2 linked regions of the Actinokineospora baliensis genome follow. The protein of the gene in region 1 interacts with the protein of each later gene in a pairwise test. Links are inferred from orthologs where the notes say so. Each region holds a gene or a part of one and is shown on either strand. Other genes may lie near its edges.

The links.
Region 2: the proteins of uvrA (region 1) and uvrB interact in binary tests that used the Escherichia coli proteins (3 or more experiments, as listed by UniProt). The link is inferred for Actinokineospora baliensis from one-to-one orthologs.

What each region holds. Positions count from the first base shown.
Region 1 is NZ_JAFBCK010000001.1:6,219,723-6,227,436, reverse strand. The notes cover bases 1-3,376. They hold uvrA (excinuclease ABC subunit UvrA), read left to right. Parts: upstream 1-323; coding sequence 324-3,176; downstream 3,177-3,376. Other genes in these bases: JOD54_RS27645 (hypothetical protein), read left to right, coding at 3,348-3,376. Also shown: more of JOD54_RS27645, read left to right, coding at 3,377-3,548; JOD54_RS35810 (YcaO-like family protein), read left to right, coding at 3,538-6,225; JOD54_RS27635 (phytase), read left to right, coding at 6,273-7,526; JOD54_RS27630 (hypothetical protein), read right to left, coding at 7,523-7,714. UniProt on the Escherichia coli protein: The UvrABC repair system catalyzes the recognition and processing of DNA lesions. UvrA is an ATPase and a DNA-binding protein. A damage recognition complex composed of 2 UvrA and 2 UvrB subunits scans DNA for abnormalities.
Region 2 is NZ_JAFBCK010000001.1:6,347,882-6,357,845, reverse strand. What follows is about bases 4,112-7,104. They hold uvrB (excinuclease ABC subunit UvrB), read left to right. Parts: upstream 4,112-4,517; coding sequence 4,518-6,692; downstream 6,693-7,104. Other genes in these bases: JOD54_RS28230 (LysR family transcriptional regulator), read right to left, coding at 6,696-7,104; JOD54_RS28240 (DUF5685 family protein), read left to right, coding at 4,112-4,471. In the rest of the region: JOD54_RS28265 (hypothetical protein), read left to right, coding at 1-418; JOD54_RS28260 (hypothetical protein), read right to left, coding at 415-618; coaE (dephospho-CoA kinase), read left to right, coding at 761-1,936; JOD54_RS28250 (ribonuclease FAU-1 family protein), read right to left, coding at 1,933-2,451; JOD54_RS28245 (ribonuclease FAU-1 family protein), read right to left, coding at 2,599-3,198; more of JOD54_RS28240, read left to right, coding at 3,326-4,111; more of JOD54_RS28230, read right to left, coding at 7,105-7,616; JOD54_RS28225 (MFS transporter), read left to right, coding at 7,708-8,967; JOD54_RS36095 (transposase), read left to right, coding at 8,972-9,280; JOD54_RS28220 (IS3 family transposase), read left to right, coding at 9,307-9,964. UniProt on the Escherichia coli protein: The UvrABC repair system catalyzes the recognition and processing of DNA lesions. A damage recognition complex composed of 2 UvrA and 2 UvrB subunits scans DNA for abnormalities.

The sequences.
Region 1 (7,714 bases):
CCAGCGTAGGCCGGTTCGCCTACTCGCGGGTACCGCTCCGCGGGTGCACGGGCGAGATCGGTCCGCGAGAATTGTCGGTGCCCCCGTCTAGCATCCCCCACGCCACTCCCGCAGCCATCGCGACGAGGTCGTCCCGCGGGTCGAGCCCGGCAGGCGCCCGGTGTCCCACAGCCGGGTGGTGTCGGACGGATCGACCACGGGTAGCACCCGGCGGTGCGGCGGGGGCCGCGCACCCAGAACCGGCTACACCCACCTGCGCTCGACCCGTGCGCACTTCACCGACCCGAGCGGGCCCACCGCTCAGCACTACCGAAGGGACCTCAGTGGCCGACCGCCTCGTCGTTCGCGGCGCCCGGGAGCACAACCTGCGCGGCGTGGACATCGACCTGCCCCGCGACAGCCTCGTGGTGTTCACCGGGCTCTCCGGCTCCGGGAAGTCCAGCCTCGCCTTCGACACGATCTTCGCCGAGGGGCAGCGCCGCTACGTCGAGTCGCTGTCGGCCTACGCCAGGCAGTTCCTCGGGCAGATGGACAAGCCGGACGTGGACTTCATCGAGGGCCTCTCGCCCGCGGTGTCGATCGACCAGAAGTCCACCAGCCGCAACCCGCGCTCCACGGTGGGCACCATCACCGAGGTCTACGACTACCTGCGCCTGCTCTACGCGCGCGCGGGCAAGCCGCACTGCCCCACCTGCGGTGAGCCGATCAGCAAGCAGACCCCGCAGCAGATCGTCGACCAGGTGCTGGCGATGGAGTCCGGGGTCCGGTTCCAGGTGCTGGCCCCGGTCGTGCGCGGCCGCAAGGGCGAGTACGTCGACCTGTTCGCGAACCTGCAGACCCAGGGCTACTCGCGCGCCCTGGTCGACGGCGCGGTGCACCAGCTGACCGACCCGCCGAAGCTCAAGAAGCAGGAGAAGCACCACATCTCGGTGATCATCGACCGGCTGGCGGTGAAGGCGAGCTCCAAGCAGCGGCTCACCGACTCGGTGGAGACCGCGCTGCGGCTGGCCGACGGCCTGGTCGAGCTGGACTTCGTCGACCTGCCAGAAGGCGACCCGCACCGGGTGCGCGGCTTCTCCGAGCACCTGGCCTGCCCCAACGGCCACCCGCTGGGCGTCGAGGACCTGGAGCCCCGGTCGTTCTCGTTCAACTCGCCCTACGGCGCGTGCCCGGAGTGCACCGGCATCGGCGTGAAGAAGGAGGTCGACCCGGAACTGGTCGTGCCCGACGACGAGCTGTCGTTGGCCGACGGCGCCATCGCGCCCTGGGCTGGCGGGCAGACCGCGGAGTACTTCGTGCGGCTGCTGACCTCGCTGGCCGAGACCATCGGGTTCCGGATGGACACCCCGTGGCGGCGGCTGACCGCCAAGGCGCAGAAGGCGGTGCTGCACGGCGTCAGCGACCAGGTGCACGTCCGCTACAAGAACCGGTACGGCCGCGAGCGCTCCTACTACGCCGCCTACGAGGGCGTGATCCCGTTCCTCGAGCGGCGCCAGGAGCAGACCGACTCCGAGTACATGCGGGAGAAGTACGAGGGCTACATGCGGGAGGTGCCCTGCCCGGCGTGCCGGGGCACCCGGCTCAAGCCGGAGATCCTCGCGGTCACCCTCGCCCACGGCAAGCAGGGCGACAAGTCCATCGCCGAGGTGTCCAACATGTCCATCGGGGAGTGCTCGGCGTTCCTCGACGGGCTCAAGCTGGGCAGGCGCGAGACGATGATCGCCGGTGCCGTGCTCAAGGAGATCCAGGCGCGGCTGCGGTTCCTGCTCGACGTCGGCCTCGACTACCTGTCGCTCGACCGCGCCTCCGGCACGCTCTCCGGCGGCGAGGCGCAGCGCATCCGGCTGGCCACGCAGATCGGGTCCGGCCTCGTGGGCGTGCTGTACGTGCTCGACGAGCCGTCGATCGGCCTGCACCAGCGCGACAACCACCGGCTCATCGAGACGCTGACCCGGCTGCGCGACCTGGGCAACACCCTCATCGTGGTCGAGCACGACGAGGACACCATCCGCGCCTCCGACTGGGTCGTCGACATCGGACCGGGCGCTGGTGAGCACGGCGGCAAGGTCGTGCACAGCGGCACCTTCAAGGAGCTGCTGAAGAACAAGGAGTCGCTCACCGGGGCGTACCTGTCCGGTCGCAGCGAGATCCCGATGCCCGCCCTCCGCCGCGCGATCGACAAGAAGCGGCAGCTGACCGTGGTCGGCGCGCGCGAGCACAACCTGCGCGGCATCGACGTGTCGTTCCCGCTCGGCGCGCTGGTGTCGGTCACCGGCGTGTCCGGGTCGGGCAAGAGCACCCTGGTCAACGACATCCTGGCCACGGTGCTGGCGAACAAGCTCAACGGCGCCAGGCAGGTCCCCGGTCGGCACACCAGGGTCAAGGGCCTGGAGCACGTCGACAAGCTGGTGCAGGTGGACCAGTCGCCGATCGGCCGCACGCCCCGGTCCAACGCGGCCACCTACACCGGCGTGTTCGACCACATGCGCAAGCTGTTCGCCTCGACCACGGAGGCGAAGGTGCGCGGCTACCAGCCGGGCCGGTTCTCCTTCAACGTCAAGGGCGGTCGCTGCGAGGCGTGCGCTGGCGACGGCACCATCAAGATCGAGATGAACTTCCTGCCGGACGTGTACGTGCCGTGCGAGGTGTGCAAGGGCGCCAGGTACAACCGGGAAACCCTGGAGGTGCACTACAAGGGCAAGACCATCGCCGAGATCTTGGACATGCCGATCGAGGAGGCGGCGGCGTTCTTCGAGCCGATCAAGGCCATCCACCGGCACCTGGCCACCCTGGTCGACGTGGGCCTGGGCTACGTGCGGCTCGGCCAGCCCGCCCCGACCCTGTCCGGCGGCGAGGCGCAGCGGGTGAAGCTGGCCAGCGAACTGCAGAAGCGCTCCACCGGCCGCACCGTCTACATCCTCGACGAGCCGACCACCGGCCTGCACTTCGAGGACATCCGCAAGCTGCTCGGCGTGATCAACGGCCTGGTCGACAAGGGCAACACGGTGATCGTCATCGAGCACAACCTGGACGTCATCAAGGGTTCCGACTGGATCGTCGACATGGGCCCGGAGGGCGGCTCCGGCGGCGGAACCGTTGTGGCGGAAGGCACACCGGAGGACGTGGTGAAGGTCGACGGCAGCTACACCGGGGAGTTCCTCGCGCACGTGATGTGAGGATCCCGGCGCCGCCGGTGGCCTGGGTCACCGGCGGCGACTACGCCGGGCATCGGCGCGTACGCCTGCGGTAACCAGCGGAAACGACATCTGGACACGGTGTATCCCGGTCGCGGATGCTGACTCCTACCTCGTAGCCGCGACAGGTCGCGGGTCGCGCGAGGAGGACGTGTGTTGATCGAGCCAACCGAACTCGAGGCCAGGGTCGTGAAGCCGCACCGGGTCACCGCGGCCTCCCGCGCCCTCATCGACGCCGGCCCGGCCCTGCGCGCCTGGGACACCCGCAAGGGCGTCACCGCCCCCGCCGACTTCCGCCTGGTGACCCGGGGCAGGCACCACCTCGGCCCGAGGGGGCCGGTGCGTGCGGGGTGAGAACGCCGGTCCCGCCGCGCCCCCACAGCCCCACCCCGCCGGTCCGGAGGGGACCGACGACACCACCGCGGTGACCCCCGGTCCGGTGATCATCGGACCAGAACCCGCCGGTGGGGTGGTGGCCTCGCCCGCCGTGCGGTCCGATGATCAGATGCAGCCGGACGACGAGGCGCGGTCGGACGAGGCGGCGCCCGCCACCGCGGATGCGGCGGCTGCCGGTGCCGGCTCCGGTGACGAGACCCAGGTGACTCCCGATGCGGTGGTCGCGGGTTCTGCGTCCGCCGGTGATGAGGCGGGCTCGGCTGTTGTGCGGTCCGCCGAGGACTTGGCCGATGAGACCCAGGTGACCCCCGGTTCGGTGATCGTGCCCGTTGCCGCGGCCACCGTGGTCGCGGCAGGCGATGAGGACTTGGCCGACGAGACCCAGGTGGCTGCTGGTTCGGTGGCGGCGGGCCGGGATCTTGGTGGTGGGGTGGTGGGTTCGGCCGGTGCGCGGCCAGGTGGCGGAGTGGTGCTCGCCTCCGGGAAGGCCGCGGCTCCGGCTATGGGCGCTGGCCCTGCCGGTGGGGTCGGCCCGGCCGCTGCGCGGTCAGATGGCGAGGCGGCGCCTGAGATCGAAGAGGCCGCGGCTGTGTCCGGCGGTTCGACGGTCGTGAGACCGGATCCTGTCGGTGGGGTAGCGGGCTCGGCCGTTGTGCGGTCCGGCGAGGCGGCGGCCGCTTCCGGTGTGGGCGCTGTGGTCGCGGGTGCCGACGAGGAGGCCGTCGACGAGACCCAGGTGGTGATCGCGAGCTCTGCGTCCGCCCGTGGGGACTCCGCTGACGCGACTCAGGTTGTGGCGGAGAGTCCTGGGGACCAGACGACCCGGTTGATGGTTGTGCCGAAGGTTGAGCGCGGGGCGGTCGACTCCCGGGACTGGGATCGGCACCTGCGGGACTGCCTGCGCCGCGAGTTCGGCTCACGCGTCGCGGTGTCCGGCGCTCCCTTGGGCACCGGTGTCCGGCTAGCCGTCGTGCGGGGTGAGGATTCGGCGTTCGAGCGGGTGGCGAGGGCCGCGAAGGTGCGGGCGGTGACGGTCGCCGTTGAGGGTGGGGTGATCGAGCTCGGTCCGTTGGCCGTCCCGGGGCAGCCGGGGTGTGCCGCGTGCGCGCGGGCCCGGCGCACCGCGGCCGCTGCCGGGAGGCCGCCTACGGGTGATCCGGACGCGACGGAGGTGGTGCGGGCGGGGAAGATCCCGGCCGCGGCGGTCGGGGTGTTCGAGCGGATGCTGCGGGCCGCGTTCGAGGGCGACAAGGCGCTGGCCGGGTACGTCGTCGAGATCGGGGACGGGGAGCCGTTGTGGCACAAGGTGATCCCGTTGCCGGAGTGCGCTTCGTGCGGTGGCGCGGACGGGATCGCCACCGTCGGGTTGCCCGATGACGAGGACGACCCGGAGGCGTTGCTGGAGGCGCTGGCGGGCTGGGTCGACCCGCTGACCGGTGTCATCCCGTGGATCTCCGTGAGCGAACCGCTGCCCGGCGGCCCGTACGTGGGCACGGCGGCGCCGCCGCACGTGGTGGTGGGGCCCGAGGTCCGCGCGATGCCGATCGGCTGGGGCAAGGGCATGACCCGGCACGGCGCGATCATGTCGGCGGTGGGGGAGGCCATCGAGCGGTACTCGGCGTCGCTGCCGGATCCGGACCGGATCGTCTGGGCGCGCGCCGCCGACCTCGAGGGCGAGGTGCTGGACCCGCGCGAGTTCCCGCTGTACGAGCCCGACCAGTACACCAGCCGCGGCTTCCCGTACGCGCCCTACGACCGGCGCATCGACCACCCGTGGGTGCGCGGCACCTGGCTCGGCACCGACAAACCCGTCTGGGTGCCCGCCGTGTTCAGCTACCTCGCGATGGGACTCCTGCAGGAGCACCTCATCTGCCAGGGCACCTCCAACGGTCTCGCCGCGGGCACCGACGCCGACAGCGCCGCCGTGTGCGCGACGCTCGAGCTGATCGAGCGCGACGCGATGATGTCCGCGTGGCTGACCGGTGCCAAGGGCCGGTACGTCGAACTGGACGACACCCTCGACATCGAGGTCGTCGACGTGATCGAAGCGCTGCGGGAGGCGGGCCCGGCCGTCGAGGTGTACGTGCTGCCGACCTCCGCGTACGGCACCACCGCGGTCGCGCTCGCGATCGGTGACGGCAGGCGGTGGCCCGCGGTCTCCGTCGGTCTCGGCGCCGACCGCTCGCCGCGCGGCGCCATCCGGTCGGCCGTCCTCGAACTCGCCCAGACCGCGCCGCACCTGGCGGGTCTGCTGCGCGAGGGGCACCGGCCGCCCCGGCACGCGGGTGAGGTCCGGGAGATGCTCGACCACGCCGCCTACTACTTCCCGACCAGCCGCATGGAGGCCTTCGACCGGCTCCGCTGCGGCGGCACCTCGCACCTGGCCGACCTGCCGGAGCCCGCGTTCGACACCTCGGTCACCGATCTCGCCGGGCACCTGGGCAGCGCGGGCATCCGGGTCGCGGTGGTCGACGTGACCAGCGCGGACGTGGCCACCAGCCCGCTGCGGGTGGTCCGCGCGGTCAGCCCGGACCTGCAGCCGATCAGCTACGGCCACGGCGTCGACCGGCTGCCGGTGGCCAGGCTGCGCCACCGCGGCGCCCCCATCCGCAGGCTGGTGCACCCGATCTGGTGATCCCGCGTTCACCGTACGGCCAAGGCCGGTGGGCAGGATGACCGCCCATGCGCACCGCCGCCGTCCTCGGCTCCCTGGTCCTGCTCCCACTGCTGGCGCTGCCCGCCGCCGCCGCTGACCTCCCGACGGTCAGGGCCAGCGCGGAGACGCCGCCCAACTTCGACGACGACGAAGGCGGCAACGCCGACGCCGACGACCCCGCCATCTGGGTCGACCGGGCGCGGCCGGAGCGCAGCCGCGTCGTCGGCACGCTGAAGAACGGCGGCCTGGCGGTGTTCGACCTGCACGGCAAGCAGGTCCAGCACATCGCGACCCCGCAGGCGCCGACCCCGGACGCCGAGGCGGGCCGCTTCAACAACGTCGACGTCGTCCAAGGTGCCCGGATCGGCCGCCGCACCCTCGACCTCGCCGTGGTCTCCGACCGCGGCCGCGACCGGATCCGGGTCTACGCGATCCGCGACGGCGCGCTCGCCGACGTCACCACCGCCGCCCCGCCGCGCGCGTTCAGCGCCACCGAGGCCGAGGTCGACGAGCAGCGCACCGCCTACGGCTTGACCGTCGCGCCCGATCCCGAGGGCGGTGCGCCGTGGGTGATCGTCAGCAGGCGGCACGACACGCGCCTCGGCGTGTTCCGCTTGGCCGACGACGGCGCCGGTCGGATCACCTACCGCCGAGTCGACACCCTGGATTTGCCGGCCACCTTCGCGGTCCCGGGTGGCACGTGGACGCCGTGCGCCGAGCCGGGGGAGGGGCCGCAGGTGGAGGGCATGGTCTTCGACCCGACCGACGGCGTGCTCTACGCCGCCCAGGAGGACGTCGGTGTGTGGCGGGTGCCGGTGCGCAACGGGCACTTCGGTTCGGCGACCCTGGTCGACAAGGTCCGCGAGTTCGGCAGGCCCGCCGTGTATGACGAGGCCACCGAGGAGTGCGCCTTCACCGGGCCGCCGTCGTCTGCCGCCGGTCGCTACCTCACCGCCGACGCGGAGGGGCTGACCATCGCCTACGGCAAGAACGGCGCCAAGCAGCTGCTGGCGTCGAGCCAGGGTGACAGCACGTTCGTCGCCTACGACATCAGCCACGGGTACCCGCGCCGCACCGGCGGGTTCGCCGTGTCCGATGGCTCCACTGTGGACGGTGTCCAGCACAGCGACGGCGCGGCCGTTGTCACGACCCCGCTCGGCCGGGACTACCCGCACGGGCTGCTCGTCCTGCACGACGGCGAGAACACGCCCAACGACGACCGGGAGAGCACGAACTTCAAGTTCGTCCGGTGGGAGAAGGTCGCGGGCGTTCTCCGCTAGCCGGTGGCTGTTGGCGCTGTCGTGTACTTGTCCGCGACAGCGCCGATGGCGACCAGAGCCGCGGCGCCGACCAACGCCAGGGTCACCCACCAGGTCGGGTGGTTGTTGTCCAGCAGCACAGTGCCGTCGAGCCAGAGGTCCACCGCCGGTCCGGCGGGCGCCGCGATCACCCCCAGCATCACCACCAG
Region 2 (9,964 bases), 130 kb from region 1 along the record:
GGTCCTCACCCGCGCCGACCTCGACGCCACAGTGGACACCGTCATCACCGGGCGCACGGAGGTCGTGGCCGGGGTCGCCCTCCCCAAGATCGGCCGCACCGGCCGCCTCGACTGCTACTACGGCATCCCCCAGAACCAACCCGCCACCGCCGCCGTCCTGACCGTCGGCATGGCCGCCTACACCGACAGCACGGCGGCCGCCCAACGCATCCAGGAAACCGTCGACACCGAACGCGACAACGGCATCGCCCCCGAGGAGATCCAGGTCGGCCTGGACAAGGGCTTCCTACTCGACGGCACAACCCGCACGGTCGTCGTAGCGCACGGCAAGATCACGGTGTCGGTGAGCGCCCAGCCGAGCCTGGCCACAGCGGAACAGGTCGCCAAGCTGGCCGACCTGGCGTTGACCGAACGCTAGGCGGTGCGGACCTGGGGTGCCCAGGCGCGTTCGGCGGCGGCCGCGGCTGCCCTGCGGCGGAGACCGGCGAGGCTGTGGCGGGCGGGGGCCAGGAGCATCGACCACCACGAGGCGTGCACGGGCACGCTGACGTACTCGGTGCAGTGCACCAGGCCCGGCGTGCCGAGCCGGTGCCGTCCGCGGCGCCTCGTGTCGCGCATGTCGTTCCTCCGCTTGGGTGATCGCCCTTGCCACACCGTAGCCGGCGGATGTGGCAAATCGGGGCAACCGGTCGGCGTGTCCTGGGCGGGTCCTGTCAACAGTTCACCCGCGAACCACTCGGTGGTGGAAGAATGCGACCCCATGCTGCGCGTCGGCCTCACCGGGGGGATCGGGTCCGGGAAATCCACCGTGGCGGCCAGGCTGGCCGACCACGGAGCTGTCGTCGTCGACTCCGACCGGGTCGCCAGGGAGGTCGTCGCCCCCGGCACGCCCGGCCTCGCTGCGGTCGCCGCTGAGTTCGGCCCGGAGGTGCTGACCGCCGACGGTGCTTTGGACCGGCCGAAGCTGGCGGGCATCGTGTTCACCGACGAGGCCGCTCGCCTGCGGCTCAACGCGATCGTGCACCCGCTGGTGCGCGAGCGGACGGCCGAACTGGTCGCCGCCGTGCCGCCGGACGCCGTGGTCGTGCAGGACGTGCCGTTGCTGGTGGAGAACGGCATGGGTGCGCTCTACCACCTGGTGATCGTCGTGGACACCCCGGTCGAGGAGCGGGTGCGCAGGTTGGTCGACCACCGCGGGCTCGCCGAGTCCGACGCCCGTGCCCGCATCGCCGCGCAGGCCGACGACGACGCCCGGCGCGCGGCCGCTGACATCTGGCTGTCCAACGCGGGAACCCCGGAGGAGACCCGGGCGGTGGTGGACGCGCTGTGGACCGACCGGCTCGCCCCGTACGAGGCCAACATCCGGCTCCGCCGCCCGTTCAGCCGCGGCGCGCCGCGCATCGTCGACTACGACCTGACCTGGCCCGCGCAGGCCGAGCGGCTGCTGGCCCGGCTCCGCCTCGCCGTCGGTGACGCCGCCCTACGCGTCGACCACATCGGCTCCACGTCGGTACCCGGCCTGGCCGCCAAGGACATCCTGGACTTCCAGATCACCGTACCGGTGCTCGACGACTCCCTGGCCGAGGCGCTCTCGAACGCCGGGTTCCCCCGCGCGCACGGCTTCGACAGCGACATCGGGCACCCGCCCGGCTCGCCGGAGACCCCGAAGCACGTGCACGTCGGCGTCGACCCGGGGCGGTGGGCGAACGTGCACGTGCGGGCGGTGGACTCGCCGTTCGCCCGGCTCAGCCTGCTGTTCCCGGCCTGGCTGCGCGCCGACGAGGCCGCGCGCGCCGACTACGAGCGGCTCAAGCGGTCGGTCGCGGGTGAGCACGCGACCATCCCCGCCTACGGCGACGCGAAGGAACGGTGGTTCGACCAGGCGATCCAGCGGGCCGAGCAGTGGGCGGCGGCGACCGGCTGGACGGCCGACTAATACGGGGGCCAGACCTCGAACACGTGCTTGTAGGCCAGCCAGGACGACAGGTCGTGCCGGAACCGGCTGAGCTCCTCGAGGGTCTGGTGCACGGTGCACAGCGCGAGGTCGGCGTCGCCGACGCGCAGCACCCGCCCGGCGACCGCGGCCGCGAACTCCTCCGAGCGCACGATCCGCGCCGTCGTCCCGCCCGGCGCGGCCAGCCCGAGCAGCAGGTCGGTGGTCCGCCAGGTCCGGCCGTCGCGGTGCACGCGGACCGCGGTGAGCACGCTGGGGCTGCCCTTGGCGTGCCGCGAGCGCGGTTTGCTCTGGGTGAGCCGCAGGTTCAGGTGCGGCAGCAGCCAGGTCACCTCGGCGTCGGAGAACGGGTCCTCCGGGGTCGGGCACTCCATGCGCAGGCCCCAGCGCTCGACCTGGCAGGTGCGGAGGGTCCGGGTCATCCCGGAGGAGTAGCTGCGAACCGCGGTGACCGTGTCGACGACGTCGACCAGTTGCGGGGTGATGGCCGTGCCCACGCGGCCAGAGCGTAGTCGGGAACGTGCGTTCTGTGACTACCGGGGTCGATTCGTTATGTCACAGATCGTGTGCGCTCAGCTATCGGTTGGGCGATATTTCGACGCGCGCGGTCCCGGACCGTTGACCCAGCGTCGCCCTGGCCACTATCAGGTCTGCCACGGCCGGGTCTGCGACCGCCAGGGCGCGGGGACGCCGGTGGTGGCCAGCCAGCGGTCCACGTCGTGCCCGGTCTCGGCGACCTCGGCGACCAGGGCGTAGCCGCGGGCCATCGCCCGTTCGGCGGTGGCCAGGTCGACCAGCCCGGCGCGGAACGCCGCCAGCAGTTCGTCGCAGTCCTCCACCCGGGTGTCGCGGCCGGTGCGCACGAGCACGTCGAGGTAGAGGTCGACCGTGCGCCAGACCCGGCCGTCGCGGGTGATGTCCACGACGTCGATGTAGAAGTCGTGCCCGAGGTCCACCCCCGGGCGCGGGCGCCACTTCGACACCCGCAGGCCCGCCTCGGGCAGCAGCAGCGACTCGAAGTGCGCGATCCGGTGGTGACCGTCCACCGGGCGCGACATGTAGAGGCCGTCCGGGGTCTCGCGGTAGACCTCCACCGCACGGGCGAACCCCTTGGGGTCGGTGTTGGTCATCGCCGCCGGGTCGAACAGCTCCACCTTCGGCGGGTGGATCTCGTGGGCGTGTTCGTCCTGACGGGACGGTGGGATGGGCAGATCACCGAGGACCGGTTCGGTTGATGCGCGCATGTCGCCATCGTGCCCAGCGCCCCGGGCAAAGCCCAGACCTTTCGGAGGGTTTTTGCCCCCCGTACGGGTGAATGCGCGCTAGGCTCCCGCCCCGATCGGTCGTGGGAGTTCGTGGAGGTCAGTCAGCGTGTTCGGGATCCTTCGGCCCTGTCGGCACCGGTTGTCGCCGACCTTGCGCACTTCGTGGATGGCCCACCTTTGTGGACTGTGCCTCGCGCTGCGCGACGACCACGGGCACCTCGCGCGGACGGTCACCAACTACGACGGGCTCGTCGTGTCCGCCTTGGTCGAGGCGCAGTCACCCAGCGTGGGCGGGCGCCGCGTAGCGGGGCCGTGCCCGTTGCGCGGGATGCGCCCGGCGCCGGTCGCCGAGGGAGCGGGTGCCCGGCTGGCCGCCGCGGTGTCGCTGGTGCTCGCCTCGGCGAAGGTGCGCGACCACGTCGACGACGGTGACGGCGCGTTCCGCAAGGCCCCGGTCGCCGGGGTCGCCCGCCGGGTCGCCACCCGCTGGGCCAGGCAGGGCGCGGCGACGGGGGAGCGGATCGGGTTCTCCACCGCCGTGCTGCTCGACGCCGTCGGCAGGCAGGGCGAGCTGGAGTCCGGCCTGGCCACCGGGTCCTCGGTGCTGTTGGCGACCGAGCCGACCGAGACGGCGACGGCCGCCGCGTTCGCGCACACCGCGGTACTCACCGGTCGTCCGGACAACGCCGCGCCGCTGGCCGAGGCCGGGCGGATGTTCGGGCGGGTCGCGCACCTGCTCGACGCGGTCGAGGACCGCGACGCCGACGCCGAGACCGGTGCGTGGAACCCGCTGACGGCCACCGGCACGGACCTGGCCGAGGCGCGGCGGCTGTGCGACGACGCCGTGCTCGGGGTCCGGCTGGCTCTACGCGAAGCGGAGTTCGACGACCAGAAGCTGGTGCACGCCCTTCTAGTGCACGAACTCGACGCGGCCGTGCACCGCACCTTCGGCCACCTCGAAGCCAGCCACCAACCCGGGCACGTGCCGTTGACGCCCACCCCGCCCCAACACGGTCACGGCCAAGGCCCGAAGTGGGGTAAGAGGCGGTCTACGGTGCCGGGCTGCGGGGTGGCGCTGGTGCTGTGCTGCACCTGCCAGTACTGCTGCGCCGACCCGTACCACGACCCCTGGACCGGCGAACCCAAGTCGGGTTGGTGCACCGGCTGCGACTGCGGTAGCTGCGACTGTTCGTGCTGCAACTGCTGCGGAGACGGCTGCTGCTGCGACGGGTGCTGCTGCGACTGCAGCTGACCGCCGCCCATCCGGGATTGTCGGTGGGCGGGCGTAGTCTCGTTCTGTGGCTTTCGCGACCGAGAAATCCCAGCAGAACGCACCTGTGCTCGCCCACTCCGAGCACCGGCCAGTCAGCGACATCCCGCGCGCGGGCGGGAAGTTCCGGATGGCCGCGCCCTACCAGCCCGCCGGTGACCAGCCCGCCGCCATCGACGAGCTGGAGCGCCGGATCACCTCGGGCGAGCAGGACGTGGTGCTGCTGGGCGCCACCGGTACCGGCAAGTCGGCCACCACGGCGTGGCTGGTCGAGCGGGTGCAGCGGCCCACGCTGGTGATGGCGCCGAACAAGACGCTGGCCGCGCAGCTGGCCAACGAGCTGCGGGAGTTCTTCCCGGACAACGCGGTCGAGTACTTCGTCAGCTACTACGACTACTACCAGCCCGAGGCCTACATCCCGCAGACCGACACCTACATCGAGAAGGACTCGTCGATCAACGACGACGTCGAGCGGCTGCGGCACTCGGCGACGATGAGCCTGCTCTCGCGCCGCGACGTGATCGTGGTCGCCTCCGTGTCGTGCATCTACGGCCTCGGCACCCCGCAGTCCTACCTGGACCGCTCGATCGGGCTGGCCGTCGGCGGCGCCGTCGAGCGCGACACGTTCCTGCGCGCGCTGGTGGACGTGCAGTACAACCGCAACGACATCGCCTTCGCCAGGGGCACCTTCCGGGTCCGCGGCGACACGGTGGAGATCATCCCGGCGTACGAGGAGCTGGCCATCCGGGTCGAGTTCTTCGGCGACGAGATCGACAAGCTGTACTACCTGCACCCGCTCACCGGCGACATCGTCCGCGAGTGCGACGAGCTGCGGATCTTCCCGGCGACGCACTACGTGGCCGGTCCGGAGCGGATGGAGCGCGCGATCGGCGGCATCGAGTCGGAGCTCGAGGAGCGGCTCGCCGAGCTCGAGCGCCAGGGCAAGCTGCTGGAGGCGCAGCGGCTGCGGATGCGCACCGCCTACGACATCGAGATGATGCGCCAGGTCGGGTTCTGCTCGGGCATCGAGAACTACTCCCGGCACATCGACGGCCGCGCCGCCGGGACCGCGCCCGCCACCCTGATCGACTACTTCCCGGACGACTTCCTGCTGGTCATCGACGAGTCGCACGTGACGGTGCCGCAGATCGGCGGCATGTACGAGGGCGACATGTCCCGCAAGCGCAACCTGGTCGAGCACGGCTTCCGGCTGCCGAGCGCGGTGGACAACCGGCCGCTGACCTGGGAGGAGTTCACCCAGCGGATCGGCCAGACGGTGTACCTGTCCGCCACGCCCGGCCCGTACGAGATGGGCCAGGCGGCAGGCGAGTTCGTCGAGCAGGTCATCCGCCCGACCGGGCTGATCGACCCCGAGGTCGTGGTCAAGCCGACCGAGGGCCAGATCGACGACCTGGTGCACGAGATCCGGGTGCGGGCCGAGCGCGACGAGCGGGTGCTGGTCACCACGCTGACCAAGAAGATGGCCGAGGACCTCACCGACTACCTGCTGGAGCTGGGCATCCGGGTGCGCTACCTGCACTCCGAGGTCGACACCCTGCGCCGCATCGAACTGCTGCGGCAACTGCGCTCCGGTGACTACGACGTGCTCATCGGCATCAACCTGCTGCGCGAGGGCCTCGACCTGCCGGAGGTCTCGCTGGTCGCCATCCTCGACGCGGACAAGGAGGGTTTCCTGCGCAGCGGCACCTCGCTGATCCAGACCATCGGCCGCGCGGCGCGCAACGTCTCCGGCGAGGTCCACATGTACGCCGACAAGATCACCGACTCGATGCGGCACGCCATCGACGAGACCAACCGCAGGCGCGAGAAGCAGGTCGCCTACAACACCGAGCGCGGCATCGACCCGCAGCCGCTGCGCAAGAAGATCGCCGACATCCTCGACCGCGTGTTCACCGAGGCCGAGGAGGCGGACCCGGTGCCGATCGGCGGGTCCGGCCGCAACACCTCCCGGGGCAAGCGGGCCACCGGAGAGGCGGGGTCAACCAAGTCGGCGGGCCTGGTGTCCGACCGCGACGTCAAGTCGATGCCGAGGGCGGAGCTGGCCGACCTGGTCCAGCAGCTCACCGACCAGATGATGAACGCCGCCCGCGACCTGCAGTTCGAGCTGGCCGCCCGGCTGCGCGACGAGATCCACGACCTCAAGCGGGAACTGCGCGGCATGGACGCCGCGGGCATCCGCTGAGGGTCAGCGCGCCCAGTCCGGCGCCCAAGTGTCCCCGGACGGCCGGTACCCGGTGCGGAGGTGGTCGAGCAGGTCGGCCAGCACCGGGTGCGGGTTGTCGGTCCGCCAGACGACCGACAGCGGGTACACCGGGGTGGGGTCGGTGACCGGGACGCGGCGCAGGTCGTAGCTCTCGGGCCAGAGGTAGCGCGAGCCCTCGCCGACGAGCATGGCCAGCCGGGGGGAGTCGGCGATCTCGGCGAGCAGCGCCTCGATGCCGAACATCGGTCCCACGGTGTCGATGGTCAGCCCGAACGCCGCCGCCAGGTCGTCGTAGTAACCCAGCGGCTCGGGGTCGGACATGCCCGGCATCCAGATCGGGTGGTCGGTGAGCTCGGCTGGGGTCACGGTCTCGTTGTCCGCCAACGGGTGCCGGGGTCCGACCAGCAGCTCGTGCCGGTCGTCGATGACCCGTGCGGCGCTCAGTCCTGTTGGGACGGTTGTGGTCCGCAGCGACCGGAAGGTGGCGTCGAGGGTGCCCGCGCTGACCTCCGCGAGCGCGGCGCGGGCGTCGGCGTTGGTCAGCGCCACCACGTCGAGTTCGATGCCGGGGCGTTGTTGGTAGAAGGCGCGCAGCGCGTGCGACGGCGCGATCCTGCGGCTGACCACGTCGACGCGCAGTGCCCGGCGCCCGGGTGTCACGGCGGCGGTGACGCGTTCGGCGGCGCGCAGGAGTTCGCGCGCGTGGGGCAGCAGCGCTTGCCCGTCGACGGTGAGCCGGACACCCCTGGCGATCCGCGCGAACAGCCGCACCCCGAGTTCCCGCTCCAGCGCGGCCACCCGCTTCGACGCCGCCTGCTGCGTGATCTCCAGGTCGTCCGCGGCCGCCTGGAACTGCCCACTCCCGGCGACGGCGACGAAGGTCCGCACGGCATCGAGGTCCACGGCCCGACCGTACCCCCACAACGCCCGGTTGTGGCACGCCGCTCGACCCGTTGTTGGTGCCTGCCCCCGGTCATCGGTTTGGCTGGCCCGCATGACTTCCGCGCTCGGCCGGTCCTTCCGCTGGCTGTGGGCCGCCTACGCCGTGAGCGCGTACGGCACCGGCCTCGCCTTCGGTGCGTTCTCGATCATCGCCATCACGGTGCTCCACGCCACCTCGACCGAGGTGGCCGCGCTGGCGTCGTCCGGCCTCGTGATCGGTGCCCTGCTGGCCGTCCCCCTGGGCCCGTGGATGGAGGGCCGCGCCAAACGACCCGTGATGATCACAATGGACCTCACCCGCTTCGCCGCCCTCCTCACCATCCCCGTGGCTTACGCCCTAGGCGCCCTCACCTTCCCCCACCTGCTGATCGTCGCCACGACCACCGCCACTGCCAAGATCGCCTCCGCCGCAGCCAGCGGCGCGTACCTGCGAACCCTCATCCCCGCCGACCGGCTCCTCCTGGCCACCAGCCGCCTCGAATCCACCACCTGGTCCGCCACCGTGATCGGCCCACCCGTCGGCGCGGCCGCAGTGTCATTCTTGGGCCCAGTGGCCACAACCACCCTGGACGCGGTGAGCTACCTGTTGTCCGCCTTGGGAATCTCCGCGATCCGCACCCCAGAACCACCGCGGCCCAGCAAGGTGTCTCGCCGCTGGTCCGACCTCATCGAAGGCTGGCGCCACATCTTCGCCAACCGCCCCCTGCGCCGCCACTTCACCAACACCCTCGCGGTCAACGCCCTCATCATGGCCGCGGAACCCCAAGTGGCCGTCCTCATGCTCACCCACCTGAACTTCCCCGCCTGGCAGTACACCCTGGCTTTCGCCCTCCCCTGCACAGCAGGCCTACTCGGCTCCCGCCTAGCCCCTCGCCTAGCTTCCCACTACACCCCGGCGATCGTCTTGAACACGACCGGAACCCTGCGCGCCCTATGCCCCCTGGGCCTGGCCTTCACCCAACCCGGCCTCCCCGGCCTGGTCACCGTCCTATTGACCCAGTTCGCCCTGATCATCTCCATCAGCATCCACACCCCCACCCTCGCCGCCTACCGCCTGACCCACACCACCCCCACCCACCACACCCGCCTGCTTACGGCGTGGTCCATCAGCAGCAGCCTCACCATCGCCGCAACCACCCTCCTGTGGGGCTACCTAGCCCACCACACCACCCCCCGAACGGCGATCGCCCTAGCCGGACTCCTACTCCTCGCCACCCCCTTCCTCCTCCCACGCCAACGCACCACCAGCCCCATGAGGGGCCTCGAGGTTTCCGGACAGGAACCCAGTAAGATTGTCCTGTCGGGAAGTTGAGGGAGTGCACGTGGCCCATCGGAGTCCGTACTCGCCGGAGTTTCGTGAGGAAGCAGTTCAGATGGCGTTGCGGTCGAAACGGCCGATCGCCGAGACGGCGCGCGAGTTGAATATGAACTCGGAGACACTGCGTGTATGGGTGCGGAGCTATGAGCGGGAACAAGGCGCGGACTCGGCCGTCGCCGTGTCGGAGCCGTTGGCAACGGACGAACGAGCGCGACTACGAGAGTTGGAACGCCGTAACCGCGAACTCGAGATGGAAGTGTCTTTCCTGAAAAAAGCCGCAGCGTACTTCGCGAAGGATGCCGAGTAGTCAGCAAGTACGAGTTCATCGAAACGATGCGACTTGAACCTGCGAAGTACGCGTATCCAGTCCTGTTCATGTGCCGACTGCTCGACGTTTCCAGGTCCGGCTACTACGAATGGCGCGGCCGGGCGGAATCGGCCACCGCGCGACGGCGAGAGGAGCTGAAAGCGTTTATCCGGGACGCGTTCGAGGCCTCGGACTCGACTTACGGCCACCGGCGGGTCCATGCCCAGTTGCGGCGGGCAGGCGTGTGCGTGGGTGTTGAACTGGTCCGGCACCTCATGCGTGAACTGGGGCTGGTTCCCTGCCAGCCAAGACCCCGGCGGTTCGGGCTGACCACCGCGGCGGCCGCGCCGGTGGGCGACCTGGTCGGCCGTGACTTCACCGCGCCCGCGCCGGGACGCAAGCTGGTCGGCGACATCACCTACGTTCCCACGATGGAAGGCTGGCTTTACCTGGCCACCGTGCTGGATTGCTGCACGAAAGAAGTGATCGGCTACGCGATGGACGACAACTACCAGACACCGCTCATCAGCCGCGCTATCCGCAACGCGGCCCGAAACCGCCCACTCGCCGACGGTGCGATATTCCACAGCGACCGCGGCAGCAATTACATGTCCACCGAGTACCACAACGTCCTCACCAGCCTCCGGTTGAAGCAATCAGCAGGGCGAACCGGAATCTGTTTCG